Regions from separate parts of the Brevundimonas pondensis genome, predicted to be linked through region 1. Evidence: predicted binding sites of a transcription regulator. Region 1 holds the regulator's gene; the other holds the start of a gene.

Region 1 (7,851 bases):
TTCGTCGTCGGGCTGCAGGGCGCGCCCGGCGGCAAGATGGGCGTCCAGCGTCAGCTTGGCCAGGCGATCGTCCTCGGCCAGCCTGATCCAGTGGGCGTTGACGTGGGCCAGCTTGTCGAAGTCGAGACGAGCCGGGGCCTTGCCGATGCCCGACAGGTCGAACCATTCGATCGCCTGTTCGTCGCTGAACAGTTCGTGGTCGCCGTGGGCCCAACCCAGGCGCGCCAGATAGTTGCGCATGGCCTCGGGCAGATAGCCCATCTCGGCGTATTCATGCACCGCTTGCGCGCCGTGGCGCTTGGACAGCTTGGCGCCGTCGGGGCCGTGGATCAGCGGGATGTGGGCGAAGGTCGGGCGGGTCCAGCCCAAGGCGTCGTAGATCAGGCTCTGGCGGGCGGCGTTGTTCAGGTGGTCGTCGCCGCGAATGACGTGGGTCACGCCCATGTCGTGGTCGTCCACCACCACGGCGAGGTTGTAGGTCGGGGCTCCGTCCGAGCGGACGATGACCAGATCGTCCAGCGACGAAGATTCCCAACGCACGCTGCCCTGCACCGCGTCATCGACGACCACGGCCTGATCCAGCGGGCGACGGAAGCGGATGGTGGAGGGCTTGGCCAGGTCGTCGACGGTCGGTTCGCGGTTGCGCCAGGGCGAGACAAAGTCGCGGCCCTCGGCCTTGGCCTGATCGCGCAGGGCGTTGGTTTCGTCGGCGGTCAGGAAGTCGCGGTAGGCGTGGCCCGAGGCCAGCAGTTGCTCGGCGACTTCGCGGTGGCGGTCGGCGCGGGCGAACTGGAAGACGGGCTCTTCGTCGCCGAACAGCTCCAGCCAGGACAGGCCGTCGAAGATGGCCTTCACGGCGTCGTCGGTCGAACGCTCGCGGTCGGTGTCCTCGACACGGATCAGGAACTTGCCGCCCCGGCTCTTGGCGTACAGCCAGTTGAATAACGCGGTTCTCGCCCCGCCGATATGCAGGTAGCCTGTGGGCGAGGGGGCGAAGCGGGTGACGACAGTCGAGGAGGGGGAGGTCATTCAGGAAGGGTCCGTTGCGGAGGCCCTTATACGCCCGCGCGCGCCAAAGCGAAGCCTTGCCGTAAGGGTTCTTGAGGCCCTGCGCGCCGAGGCCGCAGATCAGACGGACCGCTGGCGTTTGTGGGCGCCGGTCTTCTTCGGCGGTGGCTGTGCGATCTATTTCACCCTGACGACCGAACCGGCGGGGTGGCCGCTGATGCTAGCGGCGGTGTTGACCGGCGCAGCGTGGCTGGCGGGGCGGCGATACGGGCTGGCGCGGCGCTGGACCTTGATGCTGCTGATGCTGGCCTGCCTGTGCGGCGGGGCGGCGGTCGCCAAGCTGCGGACCGAGGCGGTCAGCGGGCCGATCGCGCCGGCCTTGGCCGAACCCACCGTGGTCGAGGCCTGGGTCATGGATGTCGATAGTCCCGGCGAGCGCGGCGCACGAATCGTCGTGGCGCCGGTGCGGATCAGAGGACTGGCGGCCGAGGCGACGCCGGTGCGGTTGCGGGCCACCGTGCGAGGCGAGCCGCCGGCGCCGGGGACGGCGGTGCGGCTCTATGGCATTCTGAACCCGCCGCCGTCGCCAGCCAGTCCGGGGGCCTATGACTTCGGTCGCAACGCCTTCTTCCAGGGCATGGGCGGGACCTTGTTCGCCTTGGGCCAGACGCGGCCGACAGTCCTGCCCGAACCGCCGTGGCGGGTGCGGATGGCGATGAAGATCAATGCTGCCCGCTATGCCCTGGCGCAGCGGATCGTGGCGCGGTTGGGCGAGCGGACTGGCGGGATCGCCGCCGCCATGACCACAGGGCACGAGACCTGGATCGGGCGCGAGGATCTGGACGCCATGCGCGATTCCGGGCTGGCGCACATCCTGTCGATCTCGGGCCTGCACATGGCCATTGTCGGGGGCTTTGTCTTCTTTGCGGTGCGGTTGGGCGTCGCGGTCTGGCCGTGGCTGGCGTTGCGGGTGTCGGGCAAGAAGGTGGCGGCGGTCGCGGGTCTGATCGCGGTGGGGACCTATCTGGTGGTGTCGGGCGCGCCGCCACCGGCCGAGCGGGCGGCGATCACCGCCTCCATCGCCTTTGTCGCCATCCTGCTGGACCGGCAGGCGGTGACCATGCACGCCCTGGCGGTGGCGGCCTTTGCGGTGCTGTTGCTGCAGCCCGAGGCCATCGTCACGCCGGGGTTCCAGATGTCGTTCGCAGCGACGGCCGCTCTGGTGGCCTTGGTCGAGGTCTGGCCGCGCCGGATCAAGGAGATTTCCGCACCCTGGCCCATCGTGGCGACGCAGCGGCTGGGAAGCTGGCTGCTGGTCGCCTGTACGGCCAGTCTGGTGGCCGGCATGGCGACGGCGCCGTTCGCCATGCAGCATTTCAACCGCACCGCGGTCTATGGCCTGATCGCCAACCTGGGCACGGCGCCGATCGCGGACTTCATCCTGATGCCGGCCCTGGCGTTGGGCGCGGCGTTGGAGCCGCTGGGGCTGGGCGCGCCCTTCCTGTGGCTGGCGGGCAAGGGCGTTGAGCTGATGCTGGCCATCGGCCACTGGACGGCGGGCCTGCCGGGCGCGGTGCAGGCCATCGCCAGCGCGCCAGCGGCGGCCCTGCCGGTCGCTTTTCTCGGCATCGTTTTCATCTGCCTGTGGCGGGGACGGCTGCGCTGGCTGGGTCTGCCGCTGGCGGCGGCGGTGCTAGTCTGGCCGCGTCCGGCGGCGCCCGATCTATGGATCGGGGATGGCGGGACCAATGCAGCCTGGCGTCAGGCCGAGGCGGCGGTTGTGGTGCGGCCCGGCGTGCGGCAGTTCGCGGCGGACCTGTGGTCGCGGCGGCGGGGACTGGAACTGACGCCGAGGCCGAAGGAGGGCTGGACCTGCAAGCGGTCGTTCTGCGCGCCGGAAACCAGCGAGGCCGGGCCGGTGGCGCTGTGGTGGGGCAAGAAGGCGCCGTCGGTGGAACAGTTGGAAGCCCTGTGCCGTTCGGCGGAGGTCGTCAGCAGCCGCGCTGAATTGCCGTCCTTGCCCGCGTCATGCGCAGGGCGGCTGGTGCTGGACGGCGTGGACTATGGGCGCGGCGGCTCGGTCGAACTTTGGCGTGTCGGCGCGGGATGGAAGGCCGTGTGGGCGGCGGACGTCAGGGGGCAGAGGCCCTGGACGCGGCAGGCCGACCCCGACTTCAGTGATAGCGGCGGATGAGGCCGACCAGCTTGCCCTGAACCGCGACCTGGTCCGAGCCGTAGATCTTGGTCTCGTAATTGCGGTTGGCGGGCTCCAGGGCGATGGAGGCTCCCTTTTTACGCAGGCGCTTTAGGGTGGCCTGTTCGCCCTCGACCAGGGCCACGACGATCTCGCCGGACGAGGCGTCGGCGGTCGATTTGATGATGACCATGTCGCCGTTGAGGATGCCGGCCTCGATCATCGAGTCGCCCTCGATCTCGAGCAGATAGTGTTCGCCCGCGCCCAACATGGTCTCCGGCACCGGATAGCGGGCGGTCTCATGCTCGATGGCGTCGATAGGCGTGCCCGCTGCGATCTTGCCCATCATGGACAGTTCACGCGTGTCGTTGGCCGGTTCGGCCGCCTTGGGACGACCGCCGCCCTCGATCACGCCGGGCTTGAAGCCCGCGTGGCCGCGCGGCGCGCCCGCCGTGGCCTGTTCAGGCAGCTTGGTTACTTCCAGCGCGCGGGCGCGGTGGGCCAGACGGCGGATGAAGCCGCGTTCCTCCAGCGCCGTGATCAGGCGGTGGATGCCCGACTTGGACGCCAGATCCAGCGCCTCCTTCATCTCGTCGAAGGAGGGCGAGACGCCCGTTTCCTGAATCCGCTCGTGAATGAACATCAGGAGTTCGTGCTGCTTCTTGGTGAGCATGGGCGCAAGGCTTCCAGAACAAGGCGTGAACCGTTGAGGATGTTCTGTAAGTGTTCTTGCTGAATGTCAACTCGGCTGCGCTCGACCGGCGTTGTCGCTCAAACCCCAATGGCAGCAGGATTTTCATAAGCGTGAGGGCAGCGGACGTTAGATTCCAAGGATGCTGACCGGCCTGTCTTCATCAGTGCGTTCTTCCAACCAGTCGGCCAACGCCCTGAACAATGCATCTCTAGATGTTGCGTCAGGGAGAACGTCAGCCTCGCTCCGTAGGCGCTTGGCCAAGCGTGCACGGGCGTGGGCATTCAGTTCGAACGTGCCGTATCGATGCCCCGCGGTCCAATCTGGCGCTACGGCGCGGAGATGGGGCTCAACGAGGTCAAAGGCTTCCTCGCTGAGTGCAATACCAGCACCGATTTTCCCAGGCGAGCGCCCGTCGGCGAATTGAATCGTCTCTCCGCCAACAAGCCCAGTGGTAAAAGCGAAGTCATCGGGTTTTGACACGAACGGCCCTCCACCAGACCTGCGCGGCTCGTTCCAAGAAACTAGCTCAACGACAGCAGGGCTTTGGTCGCCGCCTCAACATCCTCCTGACGCATCAGGCTTTCGCCGACGAGGATGGCCTGGGCGTGGGCGTCGGCGACGCGCTGGACGTCGTCGGGGGTGAAGATGCCGCTTTCGGCGACCAGCAGGGCCTTGACGGGGCTGAGCATGGACAGGCGCTCGGTGGCGTCGAGGTCGACCTCGAAGGTGCGTAAGGAGCGGTTGTTGATGCCGACCAGATCGCCGCCCAGTTTGCAGGCGCGGGCCATCTCGGCCTCGTCGTGGGTCTCGATCAGAGCGTCCATGTCGAAGCGCTCGGCCTCGGCCAGCAGGTCGGCGGCCAGGGCGTCGTCCACCATGGCCAGGATGATCAGGATGCAGTCGGCGCCCAGGGCGCGGCTCTCGGCAACCTGCCAGGGATCGACCAGGAAGTCCTTGCGCAGGCAGGGCAGGACGACGGCGTCGCGGGCGGCGGCCAGGAAGGCGTCATCGCCCTGGAAGCTGGGGCCGTCGGTCAGGACCGACAGGCAGGTGGCGCCGCCGCACTCATAGGCTTTTGCGAGGGCGGGCGGGTCGAAGTCGGCGCGGATCAAGCCCTTGGACGGACTGGCCTTCTTGATCTCGGCGATCAGGGCGGGGCGGCCGGTGTCCTCAGAGACGCGTTCCAGGGCGGCGCGGAAACCGCGCGGGGCCGAGGCCTGGGCGGCGAGGGCCTCGATGGAGGATTGTGAGGTCGCGGCCTTGCGGGCGGCCACGTCTTCGCGCTTGTAGGCGGCGATCTTCGCCAGAACGTCGGTCATGCGGCCTCGGGATCGATGGGGGTGTTGGTGACGCGCACCAGGGTTTCCAGCGCGGCGGCTGCCCGCCCGTCGTCGATGACGGCGGCGGCCAGTTCGGCGCCTTCGCGCAGGTCGGCGGCGCGGTCGGCCACGACCAGGGCGGCGGCGGCGTTCAGTACGACGATGTCGCGATAGGGACCGCGCTCGCCCGCCAGCAGGGCCTTCAGCGCCGCCGCATTATGCTCGGCGTCGCCGCCACGCAGATCGTCCAGCGTCGCCAGCGGCAGTCCGGCGTCGGCGGGGGTGACGGTGAAGCGGCGGACGGCGCCGTCCTTCCATTCCGCCACCTCGGTCTGGCCTGTGGTGGTCAGCTCGTCCAGGCCCTGACCGTGGACGGTCCAGGCGCGACGCGCGCCAAGACGGCCCAGGACCTCGGCCAAAGGCTCCAGCAGGGCGGGATCATAGACGCCCATGACCTGTCGCGTCGCATGGGCCGGATTACAAAGTGGCCCCAGAAGATTGAAAACCGTGCGGAAACCGATCTCGGCGCGCACCGGCCCGACGTGACGCATGGCCCCGTGATAGGTGGGGGCGAACAAGAAGGCGATGCCGGCCTGATCCAGGGCGCGGGCCTGTTGCGGGATGGTGGCGTCCAGGTTGACGCCCAGCGCCGCCAGGACGTCGGACGAGCCGGACTTGGAGCTGATGGCGCGGTTGCCGTGCTTGGCGACCTTGAGCCCCGCGCCCGCCAGGACGAAGGCGGCGGCCGTCGAGACGTTATAGGTGTGCTGGCCGTCGCCGCCGGTGCCGCAGGTGTCGATCACCTCGCCGAAGGGGTGATCCAGCGACAGGGCGGCGTCGCGCATGGCGGTGGCGAAGGCGACGATCTCGTCCACCGTCTCGCCGCGGATGCGCAGAGCGGTGACGGCGGCGGCGACCTGTGACGGGGTCGGTTCGCCGCGCAGGCAGGCGGAGAAGAAGGCGTGGGCTTCATCCGGGGTCAGGACGCGTCCGTCGACCAGCTTGCCCAGCAGAGGCTTGAAACCGTCCATGGCCTCAGACCGTCGCCAGCCGTTTGACGCCCGCCAGATCGAGGAAGTTGGCGATCATCTCGTGGCCGTGCTCGGTGGCGATGGATTCCGGGTGGAACTGGACGCCATGGATCGGCCGTGTGCGGTGGGCCAGACCCATGATCTCGCCGTCGGCGGTCCAGGCGGTGACTTCCAGCTCATCTGGAAGGGTTTCGCGACACACAGCCAGAGAGTGATAGCGGGTGGCCGTGAAGGGCGACGGCAAACCCTTGAACAGGCTGTGACCCTCATGCTCGATCGGCGAGGTCTTGCCGTGCATCAGGGTCTTGGCGCGGATCACCTCACCACCGAAGGCCTGTCCGATGGCCTGATGGCCCAGGCAGACGCCGAAGATGGGCATGTCCAGCGGCGCTGTCTTCAGGATGGGCAGGCAGATGCCAGCCTGATCGGGCGCACAGGGACCGGGCGATAGCAGGACGGCCTCGGGCTTCAGGGCCCAGGCTTCCTCCACCGTCAGGTCGTCGTTGCGGACGACGTGCGTCTGGGCGCCCAGCTCCGCGAGGTAGTGGACGAGGTTGTAGGTAAAGCTGTCGTAGTTATCGACGACGAGGATCATGGCAGGGTTCTTAGGACGGGAGGGACGACGCGCCAAGCGAAGGCGGGAGGAAAGCGGACGTTAAGCTGTCCGCGCGATACAGGAGCATCGCCATCGGAAGAAATCCGTCTTGACCCGCTTAGAAGCCATCCGCGACGCCCAGGCCCTGCTCAATGAGCCGGCCACAGAGCAACCCAAGCCGCTGCGCCTGCTGGCGGCGGCGGCCTTCGCCGCGACGGCGGCGGTGATGCTGGCGGGGACCATGGTCGTGGGCCCCGGCGTGTCGTTCGACCAGGGTTCCACGGTTTCCAATCCTTAGATCTTGCCGTCGGCGCCCTGGCCGCGAGTGGTCGCGGTGAATCGCCACGCATCCTCGGCCGCCTTCATCGGGGCGCGGGCCTTGGCCAGGGTTTCGGCGTACTCGGCGGCGGGATCGCTGTCGGCGACGACGCCGGCGCCGGCCTGAACGAAGATCTTGTCTTTAGCGAACATGGCGGTCCGCAGGACGATGCAGATGTCCGCTTCGCCATTGGCCGAGATATAGCCCACGCCGCCGCCATAGCCGACGCCGCGTTTCTCGGTCTCCAGCTCGTCGATGATCTCCATGGCCCGCACCTTGGGCGCGCCGGACAGGGTGCCGGCGGGCAGGGCGGCCAGCAGCGTGTCCACCGCATCAAGTTTCGGATCAGCGGCGCCGTGCACGTTCGACACGATGTGCATGACCTGGCTGTAGCGCTCGACGACGAAGCTCTCCGTCACCTCGACCGAGCCGGGCGATGAGACGCGGCCCACGTCGTTGCGGCCCAGATCGAGCAGCATCAGGTGTTCGGCGCGTTCCTTGGGATCGGCCAGAAGCTCGGCCTCCAGCGCCTTGTCCAGTTCCGGCGTGGCGCCGCGCGGGCGGGTGCCGGCCAGGGGGCGGATGGTGACGCGGCCGTCCTTCAACCGGACAAGGATTTCCGGGCTGGACCCAGCCAGTTGGAAGTCCACGTAATCGAGGAAGAAGAGATAGGGCGACGGGTTGCCGCGAC
Region 2 (7,851 bases), 120 kb from region 1:
CTCATGGGCGCGGATCAGGTCGAAAGCTTTGCGGATGCAGGTCAGCATGCCGAGCGCCAGCACATCGACCTTCATCAGGCGCAGGGCGTCGATATCGTCCTTGTCCCACTCGATGAAGGTGCGGTCCGGCATCGCCGCATTGCCGATGGGGACCATCTCGTCCAGACGACCCTGGGTCAGAACGAAACCGCCGACATGCTGGCTGAGGTGGCGCGGGAAGTTCAGCAGGCGCACCGCCATTTCGACCGCGCGGGCGATCATGGGATTGGTCGTGTCCAACCCCGCCTGCACGACATGATGGTCGCCGATCTCGGTCCCCCAACTGCCCCAGTGGCTGGCGGCCAGGCGAGCGGTGACGTCCTCGGTCAGGCCCAGGGCCTTACCGACCTCGCGGATGGCGCTACGCGGGCGGAAATGGATGACGGTGGCGGCGATGCCGGCGCGATGGCGACCATAGCGTTCGTAGATATGCTGGATGATCTCCTCGCGCCGCTCGTGCTCGAAATCCACGTCGATGTCGGGCGGTTCGTTGCGATCCTCGGATAGGAAGCGTTCGAACAGCAGGTCGGATTCCATCGGGTCCACCGAGGTGATGCCCAAGACGTAACAGACCGCCGAGTTCGCCGCCGAGCCTCGTCCCTGGCACAGGATGCGCTTGTCTCGCGCCACGCGGACGATGTCGAAGATGGTCAGGAAGTAGGGGGCTATCTTCTTGCGGGCGATGAAGGCCAGTTCCTTGTCCAGCAAGACCCGAACCTTGTCGGGAACGCCGTCGGGATAGCGCATGGCGGCATGACGGTCTGTCAGGTTCTCCAACCAGGCTTGGGGATTCCAGCCCGGCGGGACCGGCTCTTCCGGGTATTGGTAGCTGAGTTCGGACAGGTCGAAGCTTGCCCGCGACAGGAAGGCGGTCGTCTCGGTCACCGCCTCGGGCGTGTCTTTGAACAGACGGGCCATTTCATCCTCGGGCTTCAGCCAGCGCTCGGCGTTGGCCTCCAGCCGGCGGCCGGCGGTCTCGATGGTCGCGCCTTCGCGGATGCAGGTCAGGACGTCCTGCAGGTCGCGGTCGTCGGGAGCGGCGTAGAGGACGTCGTTGAGCGCCAGCAGGGGAACCTCCACCCGCTCCGCCATGGCCTTGAGGCGGGCCAGCCGGCGCCGGTCGTCGCCGCGTCTGTGCAGGGCGGCGCCCAGCCAGACCGCGCCCGGCGCCGCCGCGTTCATGCGGGCTAGCACCTCTTCCAGCCCTGTCAGCCGGTCCGGCGGGACGAGGATCAGCAGCAGGTCCTCCGGATCGGCCAGCAGGTCGCGCAGGCCGATCTCGCATTCGCCCTTCTTCGCGCGGCGATTGCCCAGGGTCAGCAGACGCGTCAGCCGCCCCCAGCCCGCCCGCGTCTCGGGATAGGCGATGACGTCCGGCGTCCCGTCGTTGAAGACCAGCCGCGCCCCGGTCAGCAGGCGGAAGTCCGCCGCACGGCGCTTCACCTCTTCGGACAGGTCCGGATCATTGAGCGGGTCCTCGATGAAGGCGATCTCGCCGGGACTGCCGCCGTCGCGCATCCTGTCCGGCGGGGCCAGACCCTCGACGCGAATCTCCTTCAACGCGCTCCAGGCCCGCACCACGCCCGCCACGGTGTTGCGGTCGGCCAGCCCCAGCCCGGCGTGGCCGCGCTGGATCGCCGTCAGCACCAGGTCCTTGGGATGCGAGGCGCCGCGCAGGAAGGAGAAGTTGCTGGCCGTCGCCAGTTCGGCGTAGGCCCCGCAAGGGTCGAGCCTCCTCATGCGAACAGGCCGTGGATGAACCAGCGCGGCTCGAGCGTTTCGCCATAGAGGCCCTGGCGGAACAGCCAGAAGCGACGGCCGTCCCGATCTTCGACCCGGTAGTAGTCGCGGGTGCGCTGGTTCGGCGCGCGCCACCATTCGCCGCTGATCCGCTCGGGCCCTTCGGCGCGCGTCACCTCGTGCAGGACGCGGCGCCAGCGGAACTTCAGCGGATAGCCGTCGGGGACCTCGGCCAGGGTTTCGACCGGTTGGGGCGGGTCGAACATCTGAAGCGGCCGCAAGGGCGGATCGTCGGGATCGAGGTCGGGCCAGGTCTCGTCGCCATGACGGGCGGCGGCCGGGACCAGTCGCGCCGCGCGTTCGGGAATGTGCGAGGCGAAGGGTTCGAAGCGCAGCACGGCCTCCGGTCCTAGACGCGCGGTCAGCCGATCGATCAGGCGGCTGAAGGCCTCCTCGCCGGGCGTCTCGCGTTCCAGGCCTTGCTGGGTCGGCGCCAGGACCTGGGTCCAGGGCACGGACATTCGCATCTGGTCGAAGCCGAAGCCGGGGTCCAGCGGGGCGGCCAGGGCCGCCATCCGCTCGCGGAACAGCCGCAGGGTCGCGGGGGCGTCGCGGGTCGGGCGGCCGGTGCGAACGACGACGCGGCGCGTCTCGCCGTCCACGCGATAGAAGGCGGCCTCGAAGGCGCGGCCGCCCAGGCCCGCCTGATCCAGCCGGTCCATGGTCTCGACCAGCAGGTCGGACAGGACCCGCTCCACGTCCTCGGGCGCGGAGATCGGTTCGAAGAAGACGCGGTCGACCACCACGGGGGCGGGCGGACGATGCGGGGTGATGCGCATGTCCTCGTCGCCCAGAACCCGCGCCAGTCGGGTCGGGAAGTCGGCGCCGAAACGGGCGGCCAGGGGCGCGCGGGGCCGGTCGTCCAGATCGGCCAGCCGTTTCAGGCCCAGACGGCGCAGGGCCTCGTCCTCCTTGTCCGAAAGCTCCAGGGCGGCGACCGGCAGGCGGCGCGCGGCGGCGCGATCCTGGCCGGGCTCGAACCGGCCGCCGGGGGCGAAGCGGGCCAGGGCGCGAGCAATCTGGGGCGTTCCGGCCAGGGCGCACCGGATTTTGAGTCCGGCGCGTTCGGCCCGCGCCTGGACCGTCCGCATCAGGCCTGTCTCTCCGCCGAACAGGTGGGCGCAGCCGGTCACGTCCAATATCAGGCCATGCGGAGGGTCCAGCGCGATCATGGGGGTGAAGCGGCCGAAATCCTCCAGCACCCGTCCCAGCAGGGCGTCGTCGAGGTCCGGTCGATGGGCGACGACGCGCAGGGCGGGGGTCCGCGCTCTTGCATCGGCCAGGGCCAGGCCGGGGGTCAACCCCGCCCGCGCCGCCGCCGGATCGACAGCGGCCAGCCGTAGCGCGCCCTTGATCTTTTCAGCCAGGACGACGGGTGGCGCATCCTCAGGCAGCGTGTCGTCCCACCGCTCCTGCCGCCGCAGCCGGTCGCTGGGCAGCCAGGGGAACCAGGCCGCCAGATAGCGGCGCGGGCGGACGGAAGGTTCGCTGTTCACGATCCCACTCCATGATCCAGGTCCCGGTCGCCCCGCCGCCGCGCCGCCGCAGCAGGGTCGCCGAAAAAGACGGCCGCCCCGGCGCTCCGCCTTCCAGAGGTTCTGAAGCCCAGGACGCCACCGACCAGCGGGTCTCGGCCGCGCTGGGGCAGGGCAGGGCGCCCGCCCGCGCCAGGAACAGGGTCGTACCGCCCGTCTCGGCCGCCAGCGCCAGTCGCCGGCTGGCCGTCAGGCTGAAGGCCCTAGCCTCGCCCCAGGCGCTCAACAGCACGGCGCCCACGGCGGGACTGCGCAGGGCTTCTTCGCCCACGGCCAACAGGGTCTGCACGTCGCGTGTGCGCACCAGCAACAGGTCGCACGGCGACAAGCCCATCTCATGCAGGCCCGGACCGTGCGGCCCTCCCGCCTCCTGGGCCATCATCTCATGCAGGCCCCAGACGATGGGCCGCCCCGCCGCCGCCCGCAGCGCCATGCCCAGCCCGAAGGCGTTGACCGTCACCGCGTCGGCGGGTGTTGCGGCGTAGAGATCATGCAGAACACCCGTAGCCAGCGGCGCGAAGGCGTCGTCGCTTCCCGCGCGCACGCCCGCGCCGACGCGACGACCGCCGGCCCGATCCAGGGCCTCCAGGCGAGTCTTCAGCGCCGCCAGAGCGTCAGGCTGAGAATAAATGTTCCGCATATGTTCCATATACGCTCGGCGCTCAGGGGGGTGTCAAGCGAGGCCGCATTGAGACTGGAGTTTACGTAGTTCGGGATGCAGCATCCTGGCAGACGGATCGCCGAACGAGTCAGCCATGTGCGGAAAGCGCGAATGCGGAAGGTCAGCCGATGATGGCGGAGACTATCGGGCCGGAACCATGAGGATCGAAAAGAGCGGGGCTGCGCAGTGGGGCTTCGAGCTATGGTGCTAGGAATGGTGCAACACTAGCCAACTCGTGTTCGCTTCGCATAATATATCTTAGGCGAATTTTTAACGTCGTCCCTAACCGCTGTGTTCATGATGGCGATGAGTTCAGGGGCAGTCGATCTTTCCAGCCATCAAACGCAACCTCGACGTTGTCGGGAAGCGCCCTGCGCAAAGCATTGTAATCCATATCAATGTGGAGGTTGGTCAAAAGCGCCCGCTTAACGTTTGCTCGAGCAATCCAGTCCAACGCCTTGTCCAGATGCGCATGGGTTGGGTGTGGCGCGTAACGCAGTGCGTCCAGAACCCACAGGTCAGCGCCACTTACGGTTTGCAGGGCGGATTGGTCCAGATCCGAGACATCGCTGGAGTAAGCGACGCCTCCGAGCCGGTAGCCGACCGAGCGGATCGGGCCGTGGCGCTGGTCGAAGGTCACGACCGGAATGGTCCCTCCGCGCCCCTCCACGCTCCACGGCACACCATGTGGTGGAATGTGCCGGGCTTCCAGTATAGCCGGGTAGCCATGGTGACTTTCGAAGATGTAGTCGAACCTCTTCGTGAGCGCCGAGTGTGTCGCAGAGTCCATCCAGGCGGTTATTCTCCGCCGTGTCCGCGTGGCGAAGACTCTCAGATCATCGATCCCATGGGTCTGATCCGCATGATCGTGGGTATAGAGAACACCATCGACATGAGTGACGCCCGCCATCAGCGCCTGCTGCCTCAGGTCCGGTGAAGTGTCGATCAGGATGCTGGTGGTTCCGTCCGGGCCGTAACGCCGCGCCAGCATGGAGCAGCGGGTACGACGATTCCTGGGCTCCTCAGGATCGCAGTCGCCCCAGTCACCATCGCCGCGCGGCACGCCGCCGGACGAGCCGCAACCGAGAATGACGATCTCCAGTTCGCCCGGCCTGCTCATTCGGCGGGCCGAGGAATACGGTCGAACAGGGCGAAGAAGGCGTCGGTCGTGCGTCGATCGGCTTCTTCAGGCGTCCAGCCCCGGACTTCCGCCAGCTTCTGCAGCACCAGTCCCACATAGGCTGGTTCGTTGCGACGCCCGCGATGCGGGATGGGCGCCAGATAGGGGCAGTCGGTTTCGACGATGATCCGGTCTTCAGGCATCCGGCGAATGACCTCGCGCACGTCTTCCGCCGCCTTGAAGGTGGCGATGCCGGAAACGGAGAACCAGGCGCCAAGTTCCGCTGCTGTTTCAGCCAGTTCCAAACCGCTAGTGTAGCAGTGCATCAGCAGCTTGAACGATCCCGTGGCGTGTTCCTCGCGCAGGATCGACGCCATGACGTCGTCGGCTTCGCGGGTATGCACCACCAGCGGCAGGCCGGTGCGACGGGCGGCGTCGATGTGCTGACGGAAGACCGCCGCCTGCTCGTCGCGAGGGCTGAGATCGTAGTGGAAGTCCAGACCGCATTCGCCGATGCCGATGACGCGCGGTCGCTGGGCCAGGGCGACCAGTTCGTTAGCCGTCAGCTCGACATGGTCCTTGGCCTCGTGCGGGTGCGCGCCGACCGTGCACCAGATGTCGTCATGGGCCATGGCCAGGGCGTGCGTGGCCTCGAAGGTCGACAGCTTGTCCGAAATCTCGACCATCAGACGCACCCCGGCCTCGCGGGCGCGAGCGATGACGGCGTCGCGGTCCTCGTCGAACTGGGGGGCGTGCAGGTTGACGTGACTGTCGATAATCATCTCAGGGCCTTGGTACGGGCGATGTCGGCCAGGGCGCCGGCCAGAACGTCGGCGCGGTCCAGATTGATAGACGCCGTGCGGTCAGGCAATTCGGCCAGACGGGTCCACAGCTCGGCCCAGCGCGCGCCCTGCCCCGCCGGCGCCTCCAGCGCCCGGGCCTTCACCGCCGCGATCAGCCGGTCCATCAGGGCCTCGAACCGGACCTGACCCTCGGCGCCGCGAAAACCGTCCGCGACCGCCAACTGCTCGGCGCGATCCACGGCGTCGCCGAACACCCAGTTGCGCGCCAGGGCGTCGACTTCCTGCATGGCGCCGGACGCCAGAGCCAGGGCCGCGCCCGGCGATCCGCCGGCCATGTCGGCGGCCAGACGCGCGTCATCAGGGTCCGCGCCTGTGCGATTGCGCACCAGGCTTTCCAACTGATCCGGTGTCCAGATCGGGAAGCTGAGACGACGACACCGCGAGCGGATCGTGGCCAGCAACCGACCCGGCGCATGGGTCACCAGCAGCAGGACGCCGCGCTCAGGCGGTTCCTCAAGAATTTTCAACAATGCATTGGCGGCATTGACGTTCAGGTCGTCGGCGGCGTCGATGATCGCCACGCGATAGTCGGCCTGTGACGGGCTCTTGGCGAAGAAACCCGGCAGGTCGCGCGCCTGATCGACCGAGATGGTCTTCTTCTGCTTGCCGCCCTCGACCAGTCGCTCCATCACCAAGAGATCGGGGTGGGACTGGGCGGACACCAGTTGACTGACGGGATCATAGGGCGCGGCGCCCAGCGGCCCGCGCGACGGGTCAGGCGCGGCCCCCAGAAGACGACGAGCGGCCCGATAGGCGAAGGTGGCCTTGCCGCCGCCCTCGACCCCGCACAACAGCCAGGCGTGGTGCAAACGCCCCCGGTTCAGCGCATCCAGAAAGGCTTCCTCGGCAGCGACGTCCGGGACCAGGTCGAACCGGTCGCGGGGGTGTTCACTCACAGCAGCCGCTCTGCGACAGCGTTCCACAGCCGTTCGGTAACGGCCGTCAACTCGCCTGTGGCGTCAATCACGATGCAGCGTTCTGGATGACGGCGCGCCACATCAAGGAAACCCTCGCGGAGCTTCTGATGGAAGACCAGTCCCTTGGATTCGAAGCGGGTCTCGAACAGGCCGCGACCAAAGGCGCGTTCCAGCCCAACCTCGACCGGCAGGTCGAACACCAGGGTCAGGTCCGGCTGATCCTCGGCCACGATGGCGTGATCCAGCGCCTCGATCAGACTTTCCGGAGCGCCGCCGCCCGCTCCCTGATAAACGCGGCTTGAGTCGGCGAAGCGATCGCAGACGACCCATTTTCCAGCTTCCAGCGCCGGTCGAATGGTGCGTTCCAGATGGTCCGAACGTGCGGCGTACATCAACAAGGTCTCGGTGCGCGGGGACCAACGCTCGGCGTCTCCGGCCACGACGATGTTGCGAATGACTTCGGCTCCGGGTGAACCGCCCGGTTCGCGCGTCTGGACGGCATCGATCCCGAGCGAGCGTAGATGCTCGACCAACAGGCGAGCCTGCGTGGTCTTGCCGGCCCCCTCGCCGCCTTCGAATGTGATGAACTTACCGCGCTGCACCCGCGCACAATGGCGAGCCCGGCGCGTCAGGCAAGCCTTAACCGCCTGATATCAACAGGGCGTCGCCAAACCCGCGTGCGATGACGGCCTGGCGGGCCTGTTCAGCGGCGTTGGCGTCAGGCCAGGGGCCGACCACGACCCGAAACAGGGCGCGGCCATCGTTGCGAATATCCTGAACCGAGGCCCGGTCACCCAGGCGATCAGCGATTCGCTGGGCGGAACGACGATCGGAGAAGGCGCCAGCCTGAATCCAGTAAGCCTCGGTCCTCGAGACGACAGGCGTCGGGGGCTGGGTATAGGGGCTCGGCGCCACA

Evidence for each region. The regulator LexA, encoded in region 1, represses DNA repair genes until DNA is damaged. The targets are predictions, from matches to a motif close to ATGTTCNCNANNTGTTCT.
Region 2: IFE19_RS08400 (ImuA family protein) is a predicted target of LexA. The motif match lies at 4,015-4,032, and genes of this name have one in related genera.

What each region holds. Positions count from the first base shown of each region.
Region 1 is NZ_CP062006.1:1,797,057-1,804,907, reverse strand. Features, by position in the region: gene gltX (glutamate--tRNA ligase) at 1-1,029, opposite strand, end outside; gene IFE19_RS08920 (ComEC/Rec2 family competence protein) at 1,148-3,202, shown strand; gene lexA (transcriptional repressor LexA) at 3,183-3,875, opposite strand; gene IFE19_RS08910 (hypothetical protein) at 4,170-4,373, shown strand; gene trpC (indole-3-glycerol phosphate synthase TrpC) at 4,418-5,215, opposite strand; gene trpD (anthranilate phosphoribosyltransferase) at 5,212-6,246, opposite strand; gene IFE19_RS08895 (anthranilate synthase component II) at 6,251-6,841, opposite strand; gene IFE19_RS08890 (hypothetical protein) at 6,951-7,139, shown strand; gene trpE (anthranilate synthase component I) at 7,136-7,851, opposite strand, start outside.
Region 2 is NZ_CP062006.1:1,678,148-1,685,998, reverse strand. Features, by position in the region: gene IFE19_RS08410 (error-prone DNA polymerase) at 1-1,779, opposite strand, end outside; gene IFE19_RS08405 (Y-family DNA polymerase) at 1,776-3,335, opposite strand; gene IFE19_RS08400 (ImuA family protein) at 3,226-4,014, opposite strand; gene IFE19_RS08395 (MBL fold metallo-hydrolase) at 4,331-5,155, opposite strand; gene IFE19_RS08390 (TatD family hydrolase) at 5,152-5,937, opposite strand; gene IFE19_RS08385 (DNA polymerase III subunit delta') at 5,934-6,914, opposite strand; gene tmk (dTMP kinase) at 6,911-7,537, opposite strand; gene IFE19_RS08375 (septal ring lytic transglycosylase RlpA family protein) at 7,575-7,851, opposite strand, start outside.